DNA from 3 places in the Pseudoalteromonas galatheae genome. Region 1 is predicted to be linked to each of the others. Evidence: predicted binding sites of a transcription regulator. Region 1 holds the regulator's gene; each other region holds the start of a gene.
The links. The regulator MetJ, encoded in region 1, represses methionine synthesis genes. The targets are predictions, from matches to a motif close to TAGACGTCTAGACGTCTA.
Positions count from the first base shown of each region.

Region 2: metE (5-methyltetrahydropteroyltriglutamate--homocysteine S-methyltransferase) is a predicted target of MetJ. The motif match lies at 3,084-3,101, and genes of this name have one in related genera.
Region 3: metK (methionine adenosyltransferase) is a predicted target of MetJ. The motif match lies at 3,183-3,200, and genes of this name have one in related genera.

Region 1 covers NZ_PNCO02000001.1:21,717-27,708, forward strand. Annotated here, with positions in the region: gene priA (primosomal protein N') at 1-1,776, opposite strand, end outside; gene rpmE (50S ribosomal protein L31) at 1,991-2,206, shown strand; gene CWC29_RS00110 (malic enzyme-like NAD(P)-binding protein) at 2,978-4,219, shown strand; gene metJ (met regulon transcriptional regulator MetJ) at 4,300-4,620, opposite strand; gene metB (cystathionine gamma-synthase) at 4,965-5,992, shown strand, end outside.
Region 2 covers NZ_PNCO02000001.1:2,505,706-2,511,697, forward strand. Annotated here, with positions in the region: gene CWC29_RS11055 (bifunctional diguanylate cyclase/phosphodiesterase) at 1-559, shown strand, start outside; gene metE (5-methyltetrahydropteroyltriglutamate--homocysteine S-methyltransferase) at 607-2,883, opposite strand; gene CWC29_RS11065 (LysR substrate-binding domain-containing protein) at 3,174-4,061, shown strand; gene CWC29_RS11070 (YdcF family protein) at 4,162-4,926, shown strand; gene CWC29_RS11075 (hypothetical protein) at 5,072-5,443, shown strand; gene CWC29_RS11080 (PepSY-associated TM helix domain-containing protein) at 5,503-5,992, opposite strand, start outside.
Region 3 covers NZ_PNCO02000001.1:2,883,567-2,889,558, forward strand. Annotated here, with positions in the region: gene CWC29_RS12735 (glutathione peroxidase) at 39-521, shown strand; gene CWC29_RS12740 (MarR family winged helix-turn-helix transcriptional regulator) at 514-957, shown strand; gene tkt (transketolase) at 1,048-3,042, opposite strand; gene metK (methionine adenosyltransferase) at 3,302-4,453, shown strand; gene CWC29_RS12755 (HDOD domain-containing protein) at 4,518-5,363, opposite strand; gene CWC29_RS12760 (hypothetical protein) at 5,490-5,992, shown strand, end outside.

The sequences.
Region 1 (5,992 bases):
TTGCAATAACACGGTTCCCGCTTCACCGGCGCGTCCGGCTCTTCCAGCAACTTGCGTAATAAGCTGCGCCATTTGCTCGGTTGCTCTAAAGTCGCAAGAGTAAAGTCCTGAGTCCACATCTAAGATAATAACAAGACTGACATCGGCAAAGTGGTGGCCCTTGGCAAGCATTTGAGTGCCGACCAGAATTCGCGCGCCACCTTGATTAATTTCTTCAAGGGCGCTTTCAAGGCTGCCCTTACGGCGCGTAGAATCTCGGTCAATGCGAGTAACGGGAATATCATCGAAGCGTTCGCTTAAAAAGCCTTCGAGTTGTTCTGTACCAAGCCCTGTGGGCATGATTTGGGTGCTGCCGCAATCTGGACACTGTCGCGGTACAAAGTCCTGCTCACCACAATGATGGCATACCAAGCGGTTCATGTTTTTATGGTATGTGGCGCTGGTTGAGCAATGTTTACAGGTATTAAGCCATCCGCATTCGTGACACATCAATGTGGGTGCAAACCCCCGACGATTTAGAAACACCATAACCTGCTTACCGCGAGCGAGTGTTTTTTCCATCCAATGTAAACTCATTGGTGAAAACCCGCCTTGTTCTGGCTGACCTTTCATGTCTACAAGGTGAAATTGGTTATCGTGCTGGGTCTGCGCTCGTTTACTCAATGTGACGAGTTGATATTTGTTGGTAATGGCTTTGTGTAATGTTTCTAATGCCGGTGTTGCTGTTCCCAAAAGCAAGGGGCAGTGTGCCTGATGCGCTCGAAATGCAGCGAGATCTCTGGCGTGATAGCGCAGGCCTTCTTGCTGTTTGAACGAGTTGTCGTGCTCTTCGTCAACGATGATCATGCCGAGATTTTGAAATGGCAAAAAAATGGCCGAGCGAGTACCGATGACCAAAGCGCTCAGACCCTTTTCGGCGCGACGCCAAGTATGTAGGCGTTCGTTATCGGTTAGGTTTGAATGCCATAAATCAATGGGCAGGTTATTAAAGCGTTTTTTGAAGCGGTTGACCGTTTGTGGTGTGAGCCCAATTTCAGGCACCAAGATCAGTGCTTGTTTACCCGCTTTTATTATGTTTTCAAGGCTCTGTAAGTAGACTTCGGTTTTACCACTTCCTGTTACACCTTCGATTAAAAAGGTACGGTAACCGACTTGTGCATTAACGGCGCTACAAATAGTCGCTTGCTGGTCGTTTAGGCGTGGCTTTTCGCCTAGCTGTAATTCGTTTTGCGACCAATCACTATCATGCTCAATAGATTGTGAGATAAGCGCTTTTTCTTCCAATGCTTTAATTGTTTGGCTAGCAAATCCGAGCGCTTTGAGTTCACTTAACTTTATTGCACCACCTTCATATAATTGAGAAAGCAGTGCTTGTTGCTTTTTGGCTCGCAGTGTTGGTAGTTTCTGCCCTTTTTCCGTTAATCTGACGATAGGGATCTGAGTTTTGTCTGGGCTTCCACCATCTCTGAGTACTGCCGGTAGTGCTGTGAATAAGGTATCGCCAATTGGATGACAGTAATACTGGGAGACAAAGTGTAAAAAGCTAAGTTGTGCTTGATTAAAGACAGGGTGCTCGTCCAACACCTCAATAATTTGCTTGAGTTTTTCTTTTGGTACATCAGTGTCGTCTTTTTTTACAAGCGCAATTGCAGTGCAGCGACGGTTGGCGAAATTGACGGTGACTCTCATTCCTGCTTCAACTTGCATGGTTGGTGCTAGCAAATAGTCGAATGTTCGGTGCAGTGGCAGCTTTAAAGCTACTTCAAGAATGAGCATGTATTACAATTCCATAAAGTGAGCGCAGTGACGAAGTATATACCTAAGGTGGTACGAATTGAAAACGTACTCAGAGGCGGTGATAAAAAACTCTGAAATATTGCTTGTAGATTGTTCAGTTAGGCACTAAAATACGCGTCCACATTTTTGTATAACTACGTATGGTGCCAGACTTCGGGTTTGGAGAGCGATACGGCCTTAACTAGAGGTTGCTATGAAAGAAGGTATTCACCCTAATTACGAGACGATCACTGCATCGTGCTCTTGCGGTAACAAGTTCGAAACTCGTTCAACGCTATGTAAAGATATTCACCTAGACGTATGTTCTGCATGTCACCCGTTCTACACTGGTAAGCAGAAGATCCTTGACACAGGTGGCCGAGTAGATCGCTTTAACAAGCGTTTCGGTGCACTTAGCAGCAAGAAGTAATCTTGTTGGTCTAGTCGAAAGAAGCACCTTAGGGTGCTTTTTTTGTGCCTGTTTGAAAATACTTTCCCGATTTATACATCCTATTCTGCGTCAACAGACAGATTGTCAGTCTTCCCGTCTCATTGTGCCTTTTATTCTTCTAAAATAAAAAACTTGCCAGTTTGGCAGCAAAACTTTACTGATCTCTTGAGTAGAGTAAAAACTCTATTTAGTAGATAAATACTGAACATTTACGAACTTAAGTTGTGAAAATAATCAAAGCTCATATAGTAAATAGTATCAGGTATGAGCACCCCATATAAAATAAAGTCACTATATTGCGATTAAAAGTAGGTATCTTGACGTTAAAATTAATTAAGTTGTTATTTTCTTATAGTTTTTATAATTGGTGTACATTTGTGCTAATTTTCTACATTTCGAGTTCGTTTTAGGGTTTTATTTTTTAAGTTTTAGCCATTTTATTTGTGAAATATTTCTTAAAATTGAGCTTATCTTCTCGGAAAAGTATAGAAAATACCGTGCTAGTGGATAGACCTGATTTTACTTGAATAATGAGCAAAACTCGGTATTGTGTGAATACGGTCGATTAACTATATGTCCTATTGACATACCACGACAGCAAAGCACATAGGCTTGTTGAGTGGTTGAATGTCGTCGCTCATATAGTTAATCGCACTGTGTGTTGCTCTAACCTGCCTGATAGGTTGCCAACATTCAGAATGCGAACGTTTACCACACTCTCACATTAACTTCGTAGGAAAATATCGCGCCATGACAGATTTTCGTCAACAAGCTCTAGATTATCACGAGAAGCCCGTTCCAGGTAAAATCAGTGTTGAACTTACTAAACCTGCCGAGACCGTAAAAGACTTAGCACTTGCATACAGCCCTGGTGTTGCAGAGCCAGTACGTGAAATCGCGGCTGATCCGGCGAATGCATACCGTTACACGGGTAAAGGAAATATGGTTGCGGTGATCAGTAATGGTACGGCGATTCTTGGCTTGGGTAACTTAGGTCCTTTGGCGTCAAAGCCTGTCATGGAAGGTAAGGCGCTATTATTTAAGCGTTTTGCGGGCCTTGATTCAATCGATATTGAAGTTAAGCACAATACCACCGAAGACTTCATCAATACGGTGGCAAATATCGCAGACACGTTTGGCGGTATTAACCTTGAAGATATTAAAGCGCCAGAGTGCTTTGAGATTGAGCGCGCGCTAATCGAGCGTTGTGACGTTCCTGTATTCCATGATGATCAGCACGGGACTGCAATTGTAACCGCTGCGGGTATGCTGAATGCGTTGGAAATCCAAGGTAAAGATATTCACGATGCGATTATTGTGTGTCTTGGCGCGGGTGCAGCCGCTATTGCTTGTATGGAATTATTGATCAAGTGCGGCGCTCAACGTGAGCACATCTATATGCTGGACAGAAAAGGCGTGATCCATACTCGCCGTGATGACCTAAATGAATACAAAGAGTTGTTTGCAAACAACACGGATAAGCGTACCTTACAAGACGTGATTGCAGATGCGGACGTATTTGTTGGTGTTTCTGGCCCAGATTTACTTTCTGCTGAAGATCTAAAGTTAATGGCTGACAAGCCTGTGGTATTTGCTTGTTCTAACCCAGATCCAGAGATCAGCCCTGAAGTTGCACACGGTGCACGTAATGATTTGATCATGGCGACTGGTCGCTCGGACTATCCAAACCAAGTAAATAACGTGCTGTGTTTCCCGTTTATCTTCCGTGGTGCGCTTGATGTACGTGCAACTGCTATCAATGACGAGATGAAGATTGCAGCGGTTGAAGCAATTAGAACGATTGCTAAAGAGCCTGTGCCTGCTGAAGTGTTAAAAGCGGCTGACGTGGATAGCCTTGAGTTTGGTTCTGAGTATATTATTCCAAAACCAATGGACCCGCGTTTGTTACCTCGTATTGCAAAAGCGGTAGCGGCAGCTGCAATTGAATCAGGCGTAGCACAAATCGACATGCCAGCTGGATATATGGAATAATACCAATGGTATTATCCAAATGAAAAAAGCCTCGGTCGAGGCTTTTTTTGTGTCTGTATCCCAGCGCGAGAGAGTTTTTATCACTCTTCGTTTATTTCTGGGATCTCCAAGCCACGTTCTTCCATTATTTGTCTTACCTCTAACGGAATACGCTCTGGATTATCTTTTCTCAAGTCTTCATCGCTCGGCAGTGGCTGACCTGTGAAGGCATGTAGAAACGCCTCACATAAAAGCTCACTGTTCGTGGCATGACGTAAGTTATTCACTTGGCGACGTGTACGCTCATCAGTTAGCACTTTGAGTACATTCAGAGGTATGCTCACCGTGATCTTTTTTACTTGCTCTGCTTTCTTACCGTGTTCTGCATATGGGTGAATATACTCACCGTTCCATTTTGCCATAATTGTGTACTTGCCTCAGTTACATCAATGCCAATATGACTGGGTTCTGGTCTACATTATTCACCAACCGCATGAATATAGGAATAACCTTACAAACGAAAGATAAATCCCAAACTCAAATAGATGAATAAACTAATCCGCCATAGCGAGATAGAAGAATCTCTGCCATAGTTTTCAATAACTCAGTCGTATTAGCAACGCCTAGAGTGGCGAAATTTTATCGGTTTAAAAAAGATAGTCAAATACTAGTTATTTAGCCATTTAGCGGTATAAATGTTTTGACTTCTAGTTTCTGTTGCTCTAACCTTTTAGACGTCTAAACATCCAACTATCTAGGTGACCTTATGAGTCAAGTTAACAAATCGACGGTTGCAGTGCGTCACGGTATAGAAGCTGATAAAGCACATGGGGCAGTAGTGCCACCGCTTTACCTTTCTACCACCTATTCTTTTGCCGATTTTGATACCAAACGCGACTACGATTATGGCCGCAGTGGTAACTTTAATCGTGATGTGCTGGCACAGGCACTTACCGAACTTGAAGGCGGTGCTCGTGGCATTATTACCGCGACTGGCATGGCTGCCGTTCACCTAGTAACGCAACTGCTTAACCATGACGATACGCTGGTTATTCCACATGACTGTTATGGTGGTAGCTATCGCTTGTTTACATCGCTTGCAAAGCGTGGATTGCTCAAATTAGCCGTCTTGGATCTTACGCAATCAGAAAGTCTTGCACAGCTGCAGCAGATCAAACCTAAATTAGTTTGGATTGAAACACCAAGTAACCCAATATTAAGGCTCACGGATATAGAAGCTGTCGTAAACGCAGCGCGTTCCGTAGGGGCTTTGGTTGCCGCTGACAACACCTTCTTGTCTCCTGCACTACAAAACCCTATTGCTTTTGGCGTGGATGTTGTCGTGCATTCAACCACTAAATATATCAATGGTCATTCTGATGTCGTGGGGGGCGCGGTGATCGCGCGTACACAGGAGTTGGGTGATGAGTTAGCTTGGTGGGCGAATAATATCGGTATTACCGGCGCGCCTTTTGATAGTTACCTTACCCTACGTGGACTGCGCACTTTAAACGTGCGTTTACGCCAGCATCAAGAAAATGCTCAGCTTATTGCGGAGTATTTAGAAAAGTCGCCGTATGTTAGCCAAGTTTATTACCCTGGCCTTGAGTCGCATCCTCAACACGAACTTGCGAAAAAACAACAGCTCGGCTTTGGTGGCATGGTGAGCTTTGATATCAAAGGCGATCTGCAAACATCAGCGAAGTTTTTAACGTCTCTAACGCACTTTTCATTGGCAGAATCTTTAGGTGGGGTTGAGAGTCTTATTTGCCATCCAGCGACGATGACACACGC
Region 2 (5,992 bases), 2.5 Mb from region 1:
CTTACATTTGCTGGAATTAGCAGCCAAACAACTCAAACGCTGGAAAGCGCAAAAGCAGCCAAAGATTCGTATTACCGTAAATGTTTCATCGCGACATTTCGCAAGCTTAGAGTTCGTAGATACAATTCAGCAACTTTATCATCGCTATGAGCTTACACCTGGTTCTTTATGTTTGGAAATCACAGAATCTGGATTGATCGCGAACCTAGCCCTCGCAACCAAAATTATTCAGGGATTAGAATCCCTTGGAGTGAAGCTTTATCTTGACGACTTTGGTACGGGTTACTCTGCATTAGGTTATTTGCACCAGCTGCCTATTCATGTGCTCAAGATTGATAAGAGTTTCATTGACCAACTAACTGAAAGAGAGAACCCCCTAGTTGATGCGATTTTGAAACTTGCGCAATCACTTAATCTGACCGTTGTCGCTGAAGGTATCGAGCTCGAAACCCAGTGGCAGCTATTAAAGCAAAAAGGCTGTCAATTTGGTCAAGGTTATATTGTTTCTAAACCATTAGCCGCAGATCAAGCGATGGCATTTTTACTGAGTAGAAACTAGCAAACACCTCATTGTATATAAACAATGAGGTATGTGGACTTTTTAGATTAACTTTTCCCTAATTCGCTTCTGAGCTCCTTGGTCGCTGTCACCATATTCTCAAGTGCGGCTCGGGTTTCTGGCCATCCTCGAGTTTTAAGCCCACAATCTGGATTCACCCATAATCTTTCTACTGGAATTTTCTTCGCTGCTTTGTGAATTAAATCTTTTATCCATGTCATCTCAGGGACGTTTGGCGTATGAATATCATAAACGCCAGGCCCGATGTCATTGGGGTAGTCAAAATGTTCAAAGGCGTCGAGTAACGCCATATTTGAACGTGACGTTTCAATCGTGATCACGTCTGCATCCATATCTGCAATGGCGGCGATAATATCGTTAAACTCCGAATAACACATATGCGTATGGATCTGTGTTTCGTCATTCACACCACTTGCGGATACCCTAAACGCATACGCCGCCCAAGCTAAGTAGGTTTGCCACTGACTGGCTTTGAGTGGCATCCCCTCTCTAAATGCAGGTTCATCGATTTGGATCACCTTAATTCCTGCATTTTGCAAATCCACGACTTCATCTCTCAGTGCTAGTGCAATTTGATTCGCGATGCTTGGCTTGTCTAAGTCATCTCTGACAAACGACCAAAATAAAATAGTCACAGGTCCTGTTAGCATGCCCTTCATCGGTTTTTTGGTTAAGCTCTGTGCATAACTCGTCCAATTAACTGTCATTGGTGCTGCACGCGAAACATCTCCCCAAATCACAGGGGGTTTAACACAGCGTGAACCATAACTTTGCACCCAGCCAAACTGAGTAAAGGCAAAACCTTCGAGTAATTCACCAAAATACTCAACCATGTCATTGCGCTCCGCTTCGCCATGAACCAGCACATCTAAGTTAAGCGCTTCTTGTTCTTCAACGGCATAACGGATCTCCGCTTCCATCTGGCTATGATAAGCATCAGCATTCAAGATACCCGCCTTATAATCACGCCGTGCCTTACGAATAGCTTGAGTTTGTGGGAAGGAGCCGATCGTTGTGGTTGGCAATAGGGGTAAATTTAGCGACTGTGCTTGTTTTTTAGTTCTGATCGCGAATTCACTATTGCGTTGACCATCTTTTGCTGTAAGCGCTGAAACACGCTGTTGTGCCTCGCTATTATTCACGCGAGTAGAGGTCAAGCGCGCTTTTACAGGCTTAGAATATTCGACCAACTGGGTAATATCACGTTGTTCCAATGCATTTTTCAATAATGCCAGCTCTTGCCCTTTTTGTTTGGCAAATGCGAGCCAAGACTTTAATTCACTGTCAAGCTGTTGCTCTTGCTCTAAGTCGACTGGCGTATGCAATAATGAGCATGAAGGAGCAAGCCAGAGATTATCACCACGACGTTCATGAACCTGAGTAAGTTGCTGGTATACGCCTTCGAGATCCGAGCGCCAAATGTTACGACCATTCACAATCCCGAGGGACAGTACACTATCTTGCCCAACGACTTCCTCTAACACGGCCAAGTCATAGTTTGCCGCTATGCAGTCAAAATGTACGCCTTCTACGGGGTAAGACTGGATATCTTCAAGATGCGCTTGTACGGAGTCAAAATAACTGGCCAATAACACTTTTACTCCTTGGCCGTTCAACGCATCAAAGCTTCGGCGCAGCGCGTTGCGATAAACATCGTCGATTTCCAATGCTAAAATAGGTTCATCAATTTGTACCCACTCAACGCCTTGCTCTGCAAGCTTGCCGAGTACCTGCTGATATACAATCAATAACTTATCTAATAAAGCCAATTTATCAAACGCTTGACCAACGCATTTAGCTAAGTAGAGATAGGTTACCGGGCCGACCAATACGGGTTTTGCTTGGTAGCCAAGTAATTGTGCTTCCTCTACTTGAGTAAATAACTCCGTCCAAGTCAGAGCAAAGTCCTGCGTTTGTGTTAACTCAGGGACGATGTAATGATAATTAGTGTTGAACCATTTTGTCATTTCACTGGCAGCACACGCACAGCCGCTAGGTGCTCGCCCCCTACCAATCCGAAATACAGTATCAAGATTTACCGGCTCATTATTTTTGTGACGACTAGGAATAGCGCCGACAAGTAATGAAATATTCAATACGTGATCATACCAAGCAAAATCGCCTACAGGGAGAAGGTCAACACCTGCGTCAGCTTGCAACGCCCAATTTTTTGCACGAATACGCTTTCCTTCTGCGATTAGGTCGTCTTTCGTTAAGTCACCTGACCAATAGCGTTCTACTGCAAATTTAAGTTCACGCTTTTTGCCTATACGAGGAAAGCCCAAGTTATGTGTTAATGCCATAATTTAAATCCCATCTAGAGGTTTAGATGTCTAAAATATAGTTTTCATGTTTAAAAACAACAATTGATGCTTTCTCAGAGTTCACATGAATAAAATTAAATTGTAATTTTTTGCAAAATTTTTACAGAAGTAGTGACAACGCTGTCATTTTTAGTGTTATAGTGGATTAGTGAATTTTTGAACAATTCACCGCAGGTATTTAGACGTCTAGACATTGATAATAACTAAATAGAATCGTAATATTGAGAAAAGCTGAGATTTGCTCACTTCAAATATGAGAATTGTTGATAATGATTGATATAAAGCACCTAAAGACTATCTCCACCTTGAAAGAAACTGGTTCTCTTGTGAATACTGCGCGAGAGCTATTCCTAACTCAATCTGCTTTATCACATCAGATCAAAGATCTTGAAAGCAAACTCGACTGCCAGCTTTTTGAGCGCAAAACGCAGCCTGTACGTTTTACCCCTCAAGGGATGTTATTATTGGAACTTGCCAACGATGTTTTACCTAAAGTTGAAGCAACCAAGTGTCGTCTGAAGGAAAGCCTTAATCAGCCTATCTCGCAACTCAGATTAAGCGTGGAATGTCATGCATGTTTTCACTGGTTGCTGCCAACAATTAAAGAATTCAATACCTTTTGGCCTGACATTAAGGTCGATTACGAGCGGGGCTTTAGCTACGACGCTATTCCTGACCTTATTGAAGATGAGCTGGACTTAGTGCTTACCTCAGACATTCGAGAACCCGAACAACTGGAATACGCGCACCTTTTTGACTTTAAATTAAAGTTAATCGTTGCACCAGATCACGAATTGGCCAAGAAGGCCTATGTCACAGCACTCGACCTAAAAGATGAAACCATCATTTCTTACCCTATTCCACGAGAGCGTCAGGATATATTTAAGCACTTCATTCAAAATGCACGCTTTGACGGTACACTAAAAACCGTCGATCAAGGTTTATTAATCTTCCAACTTGTCAGTGCAGGTATGGGGGTTGCGGCATTACCGGACTGGTTAGTGACCCCCTATGAAAGCCAAGGATTGATTAAATCTATTCCTCTTGGCGCACTTGGGTTAAATCGCCCGATGTATTTAGCTATGAAGAAAAGCATGAAAGACAACCCTGTCTATCGTCATTTCCTCAACACTTGCCGCAAAACCACCGCAAGATAATATACTGGGCTCTTTTTGAGCCCTTACTGTTATACATTTCTACAGCTTCAATCTCATGCTAGCATTGCGTTAGGCTTATCTAAATCTAGGACATGTTTAAATGTTTGAAGTCAAAAAGGTTGTCGGTCAACTTCTGATGCCTTTACCGTTATCTTTGGTTGTGCTTATGGGGCTTATGCTTTTTATGTCTAAGATGCGTAAAGGACCTTATATTGCAAGCTGGTTCGTCTTACTCACCACTTGGGCATTGTCGACTCCTTATGTCGCACAACATATTATCGAGAGAGATACTGGCACTCTCGCTGCATTCAATCCAAGTAAGCACAGCAACATAGATAAAATCGTTGTACTTGGCTGTGATTTATACCCAGATAACTCTCTCCCCAGCAACGCCCAACTCGGCAGCTGCGGTCTAGCTAGGTTAGTTGAAGGTGTAAGACTTGCTAATATTTACCCAAAAGCCCAACTGTATGTCTCTGGTTACGGCTATGGCCATGCAACAAGCGCGGGACTTATGGCAAGAACCGCACAGAGCTTAGGTATTTCCGCTACACGTATTAAGCAAAACCCCAATGCCAAAGACACAGCGGACGAAGCAAAAATGCTAGCACCTTTGCTAGTCGATTATGACGTTGCATTGGTTACATCGGCTGCGCACATGAAACGCGCAAAAAACCTATTTGAAGCGCAAGGTATTGAAGTGTTCTCTGCGCCGACGGAATTTTATAACTTCAAGCAATACCCACTAAGCAGGCTATTTATCCCGAACCATAAGGCCTTAGAAGTAGTCACCCGGATTTGGCATGAGCAAATTGGCAGTATGTGGATCACAATTCGTCGTATTATTGACCCAGAAGCACTATAAGCGTCGAAAAAGACATCAAAATCAGGCTAAAGTTCGATGAATTAGCGCTGAAAAACGTAAAAAATTGAAAATTTGCGCAAATATGGGTATAAATAGAGTTTAATCTTAACCCGCGTATCCGCGTACAACACGACTAGGATCTACGATGAGTAAACTAGATAAAACTGAAGTACTAAGCGCTTTCGAAGCTGCGTACGAAGCTGCACATGGCAAAAAGCCTGAAATCACTGCAAAACCAGGTTGGTATAGCATCGATGGAGGCAAAAACATGCGTCTTGCTGAAGTGGCTGAATTAACAGAAGAGCTAACTTCAGGGTCAGCTGTAGCAAGTGAGACAACGCAGGCACCTGCCAAAAAAGCGAAAACGACTAAGAAAGCGCCTAAGGCTGCAGCTGTAAAATCAGCAAGCTTTACTATCGTTACAGAAAACGAAGATGGCTTCAAAGCAGAAGAACAGTGGATTGCTGAATTAGCAGCAAAGGATCACGACTGTCGCTTACCTCGTGGTGTTGTTTAATCACAGTTTCATGAGTGAAGAAACCTCGCAGCAGCGAGGTTTTTTTTGGTCTGCAAAAATCAATTCATACCCAACTTGAACGAAGACCCCCGATTTTTAAGACATAAGTTAAGCAGAGCTGCGCTCCAAAGCACGATAATTAAGCAAGTGAACGACACCCAGGCCGATAAAAATATAAACGAAGCAAAGGGTAACTCTGGCCACCTTCCTGCAATACCATAACCCATAATAGTCTGTTGAGCGTAAAAGCAAATACATAAGATCATTCCAAAGCTTAAAGACAGTGACACTACAACACCTCGATGCTCATCTTTACGACGCAACTTAAACTGCCGTTTAATGTACATATAAGTACCACTGAGAACCAAAAATGAGATCACAATCCCAAATATAAACCACAATATTTTCCCCCATACACCCGCAAAGTTGCCAAAGTGTAGAGGGTCTGCAGTGTCAGATAAGCGCCAGTACAGACCTTGGCTCGATGCTGTTTGGCTGTATACAACTTCACCGCTGTAAGGGTTTACATATATTTTATTTGCCCTATCC
Region 3 (5,992 bases), 2.9 Mb from region 1:
AATTAAATCGTACACGACCAAATCACAAGAGATTAAAAATGACGACGCTATATCAGTTTGAAGCAAACACATTACAAGGTCAGACATATCACTTTACCGACTTACAAGGTAAAGCTGTGCTTATTGTTAACACGGCCAGTGAGTGTGGATTAACCCCACAATACGAAGGGCTACAAAAATTACATCAAAAATATGCGGACCAAGGCCTTGTTATCATCGGCTTTCCCTGCAACCAGTTTGGTAAACAAGAGCCTGGTGATGCAAAACAAATTCAACAAGGCTGTTTAATCAACTATGGTGTCGATTTTCAGATGATGGAAAAGATAGAAGTTAATGGCGACAACACACACCCACTTTATCAATACCTAAAATCTGCACTTCCAGGACTATTTGGTAATAAAATCAAGTGGAACTTCACTAAGTTTTTATTCAACCAACAGGGTGAACCGATTAAGCGCTATGCTCCAATCACCAAACCAGAACAAATAGCCAAAGATATTGAAAAGTTATTAAATGAGTAAATCGAATCCGCAGCTCAACCTCGATAATCAGATCTGCTTTCGGCTATATAGTGCATCAAGACAGGTTACCCGACTCTACCAGCCGTTACTCAAAGAGATTGGGCTCACGTACCCGCAATATATAGTGTTATTGATTTTATGGGAGCAAGATGGACTGCTCGTGAAAGAAATAGGCGAGCGAGCTGAACTCAATAGCAACACCTTAACACCGCTTCTTAAGCGATTAGCAGAACGAGGTCTAGTTACCCGCAGCAAAAACCCTGATGACGAACGGCAAACCTTCATTTACTTAACTGAAGCAGGTAAAGCACTGGAGCAATCATGCACATGTATCCCAGCACAAATGATGGCAAAAGCGGGCTTAAATATGGAGCAAGTTCAACAGTTAAAGCAGTCTCTTGATATGTTATTAAAGTCCAGCGCTGCAACACCATAAGAAAAAGCAAAACACAGCAAAGCTCAATCTGAGCATTCAAGCATAAAAAAACCCATGCATAATAGCATGGGTTTTTTCTCTTTCACTTGATTATGCAAACAATGCGTTTGCTTTTTCAACGATATTTTCTACCGTAAAGCCAAATAGCTTGAATAGCTCATCAGCAGGCGCTGACTCACCAAACGTTGTCATACCAACGATCGCACCATTTAGGCCTACATATTTGTACCAGAAGTCCTCGATACCCGCTTCGATAGCGACGCGACGCGTTACTGAGCTTGGTAGTACACTTTCTTTGTATTCAGGAGATTGCGCATCAAAAATGTCAGTTGAAGGCATAGACACAACACGTACCTTTTTACCTTCTGCACGAAGCTTATCCGCAGACTCAACCGCAAGTTGCACTTCAGAACCTGTCGCAATAAGAATAATTTCAGGCTCACCATCACAAGATAGCACATAACCACCTTGCTTAATTGCTGCAACCTGCTCAGCGGTACGTGGCTGCTGCGCAAGACCTTGACGAGTAAATACAAGTGCAGATGGACCATCAGCGCGTTCAACCGCTTGCTGCCAAGCAACTGCTGACTCAACTTGGTCACATGGACGCCAGCTCGCTAGGTTTGGCGTAGTGCGTAAGTTCGCCATTTGTTCTACTGGTTGGTGCGTTGGACCGTCTTCACCAAGACCGATTGAATCATGGGTATACACAAAGATACTTCTTTGCTTCATCAATGCAGCCATACGTACGGCATTGCGTGCGTATTCCATAAACATTAGGAATGTCGCACCGTAAGGGATAAAACCTCTGTGCAATGCAATACCATTCATGATGGCAGACATACCAAACTCGCGCACACCGTAGAAGATATAGTTACCCGCAGCATCTTCTGCCGTTAAGCCTTTAGATTGATCCCAAAGTGTCAAGTTAGAACCCGCAAGGTCAGCAGAGCCACCCATAAACTCAGGTAGAATTGGACCATAGGCATTCAATGCATTTTGTGATGCTTTACGTGTTGCAGGGTTTGCAGGATTCGCTTGAAGCTCTGCAATATACGCTTCAGTTTTCTCTGACCAATCTGCTGGAAGTTCGCCTTTCATGCGACGCTCAAATTCAGCAGCAAGCTCAGGATAATGCATTTGGTATTCAGTGAACTTAATCAACCAGTCACTTTGTTGATTTTGACCACGTGCTGTTGCGTCCCATTTAGCGTACACATCTTCTGGTATTTCAAATGCACCGTGTTCCCAACCAAGGAATTCACGAGCAGCTTTGATTTCATCCTCGCCCAGTGGTGCACCGTGACAATCATGGCTACCTGATTTATTTGGTGAACCATAACCAATAACCGTTTTACAACAAATAAGCGTTGGCTTGTCAGACTCTGCTTGCGCCGCTTCGATTGCAGCTTTAATCGCATCGCTATCGTGGCCATCAACACCGGCGATAACATGCCAGCCATAAGACTCAAAGCGTTTTGGTGTATCGTCGCTAAACCAACCTTCAACTTCACCGTCGATTGAAATGCCGTTGTCATCCCAAAATGCAATCAGTTTGCCAAGACCAAGCGTACCCGCAAGTGAACAAGCTTCGTGTGAGATACCTTCCATCAAACAGCCATCACCTAAGAATGTATAGGTATAGTGGTTAACGATGTCGTAATCTTCACGGTTAAACTGTGCAGCCAATGCTTTTTCAGCAATCGCCATACCTACCGCATTAGTAATACCCTGACCTAATGGGCCTGTAGTCGTTTCAATACCTGGCGCGTAACCATATTCTGGGTGGCCTGGTGTTTTTGAATGTAGCTGACGAAAGTTTTTGATGTCATCAATTGATAAGTCATAACCCGACAAATGCAACAATGAATAAATTAACATTGAGCCGTGACCGTTTGACAATACAAAGCGATCTCTGTCGAACCACTCAGGGTTACTTGGGTTGTGCTTTAAAAAATCGCGCCAAAGTACTTCTGCGATGTCCGCCATGCCCATCGGGGCTCCTGGGTGGCCAGACTTGGCCTTTTGTACAGCGTCCATGGAAAGAACGCGAATTGCATTAGCAAGTTCTTTGCGAGATGGCATGAATTCTCCTACCTTTAAATGTGTTTCGCGGGGTTTGAGCCCATTCTTACTTATTTATATGGCTAACTGCAACGGCAAAGGCCATAAAAAAACGGGTACAGACAGACTTTTTCCGACCAATAAAAAAGTTTGCACAATTTTGGACGTCTAGGCGTAAAATAACTAGTCAATGCCTAGGTTTTTTGGTTAGAATACGCCCCTTAATTTTTCGCGCTGTCCCTGATGTTTGTGAAGCGCAATATTTGTGAGCATAAATACAATGGCTAAACATTTATTTACTTCTGAATCTGTTTCTGAGGGCCATCCAGATAAAATCGCCGATCAGATCTCTGATGCGGTTCTAGATGCCATCCTTGAGCAAGATCCAAAAGCACGTGTTGCGTGTGAAACTTACGTTAAAACCGGTATGGTTATGGTTGGTGGTGAAATCACGACTAGCGCTTGGGTTGATATCGAGGAATTAACTCGTAAGACCGTGCGTGAAATTGGTTACACGCATTCTGACATGGGCTTTGACGCTGATTCATGTGCAATCCTAAATACCATTGGTAAGCAATCACCTGATATTAACCAAGGTGTTGACCGTACTCGCCCAGAAGAGCAAGGTGCTGGTGACCAAGGTCTAATGTTTGGTTACGCGTGTAACGAAACCGACGTACTGATGCCTGCTCCAATCACATACTCACACCGTTTAGTTCAGCGCCAAGCGCAAGTTCGTAAAGACGGCACACTACCTTGGTTACGCCCAGACGCTAAGTCTCAGGTAACATTCGCGTACGAAAACGGTAAAGCTGTAGGTATCGACGCAGTTGTATTATCTACACAGCACTGTGATTCTGTTTCACAAGCAGACCTTGTAGAAGCTGTGATGGAAACTATCATCAAGCCTACATTACCTGCAGAGCTTATCACTGAAGCAACTAAGTTCTTCATCAACCCAACTGGCCGTTTCGTTATCGGTGGCCCTATGGGTGACTGTGGTCTAACAGGTCGTAAAATCATCGTAGATACATACGGCGGTATGGCACGTCACGGTGGTGGTGCATTCTCTGGTAAAGATCCATCAAAAGTTGACCGTTCTGCAGCGTACGCAGCACGTTACGTTGCGAAGAACATTGTTGCCGCTGGCCTTGCTGACAAGTGTGAGATCCAAGTGTCTTACGCAATCGGTGTTGCTGAGCCAACCTCTATCAGCGTAGAAACTTTCGGTACAGCTAAGCTTGATGAGTCGCGTTTAATCGAACTTATCCGCGCGCACTTCGACTTACGCCCTTACGGTCTAATCACTATGCTAGACCTTGAGCGTCCAATTTATCAGCCTACTGCTGCTTACGGCCACTTTGGTCGTGAAGAGTTCCCTTGGGAAGCAACAGATAAAGCTGACGCACTGCGTGCAGCAGCAGGCCTATAATCCCCTGCTGCAAAAAGTAAAAAAGGCGCCTAGTGCGCCTTTTTTAATGCCTACGGTTAATCCCCTACCCGATAAATACTTCGTCGACATCATCTTTTAAGTTTTGATACTCATCTTCATGCAGATTAAGCTCAATCATCACCTTATCTTTAAATAAATACCAATCTGCTGCGCTTCTAAAGTGTTTTGCTTCAAAACAGAGATTTTCAGCCAGTTTAAGTGCCGCAAAGGTTTGCACATATTGCGCATTTTTTTGCTCTTCAAGATAGCTTACGTCATGGTGACGCAAAATCATCTGACATATTTCTTTGGGTAAGTGCCAAGATGTCGCAAGAAAGTAACCTATTACTGTATGTGGCACTGGATATTTTTGCTGCTCATAATAAATCAGTGTTTGCTCAGGTCGCTCTATGGACTGTTTTATTACCTCAGCGTAATCAGGGTATTTTACGGCCATTGCAGGGATCCCGGCGTCATGAAACAGTCCGAGCAACTGCAAATTCTCCATCGGTAATGATGACTTTAAGTGATGTCCAACAACCATTGCAGCTTTTGAAATATCAGCAGCGTTATCCCAAAATTGCTGCAGTGAAATACAGCATTTGGACTGCTCAAACGCGTTTTTCAGCAAATATCCTGTCACGAGCTGCGTAATACAGGTAACGCCCAAAAACATCACAGCTTGTTTAATGTCTGTAATAGTGCGGGCAAGGCCATACGCAGGTGAATTAATCACCTTTAACACCGCAGCTGATGCACCAACATCTGCTGCAATAATATCCGCAACAGCAAATAACTCAGGTTCTGGTTTTGATAATTCATTTTGTAAGGCTTGTAATATTTCAGGCTTAGCAGGTAAGTTAAACCCGCCGCGCAGATCATTCAGCACTTTATCGTCAATATCGATCATTGGGCTACCTCTGAATTGATAAATCCAAGTTTAGTTCATCGCCTGATATTTGCAGTATTGAAGTTAAAATACTCGAGTGAATAAGCTATCATCGAGATTAAGTATTAAATAACAAAGTGTATTTAAATGTCGAATGGTAGCTTAGCACCGTTTTTACTGGCGTTAAAAAGTGCGAACATCGAAAAAATAAAAGCCGTGTACACAGACGCTCCCAAAGACGAGCAGATTGAAGTCCTAAAGTTTCTTTTCAAAAGCGCACAGAGTGACGATGCACGCTATGGCCACTATCAAGATATAGCGAGTATTTGCTTACAAGCTGCGCGCTTTCCAGAAGCGATGATAGCTGCGATTAACTCCTTAGAAAAGTTTGCCTTTTTCTCACCCCCTTTGATCCAAGCTGAGCAAATCAACAACCTCAACCAGCAAGGGAATAACATACTGCATATTCTTTTATCGCAAATAGCAGCGAAAGATAACGGCCTCAACTACCTCAGAACCTTATTACACTTTGAAAGTAAAGAACTACTACAAAACGCACTTAGTCAAAGAAATGCAAAAAAGTTAACACCTCTCGAGTGCTACTTAGCTTTTAATAGCCATACTACCCCGCTTAGCATTCAAGAATTAAG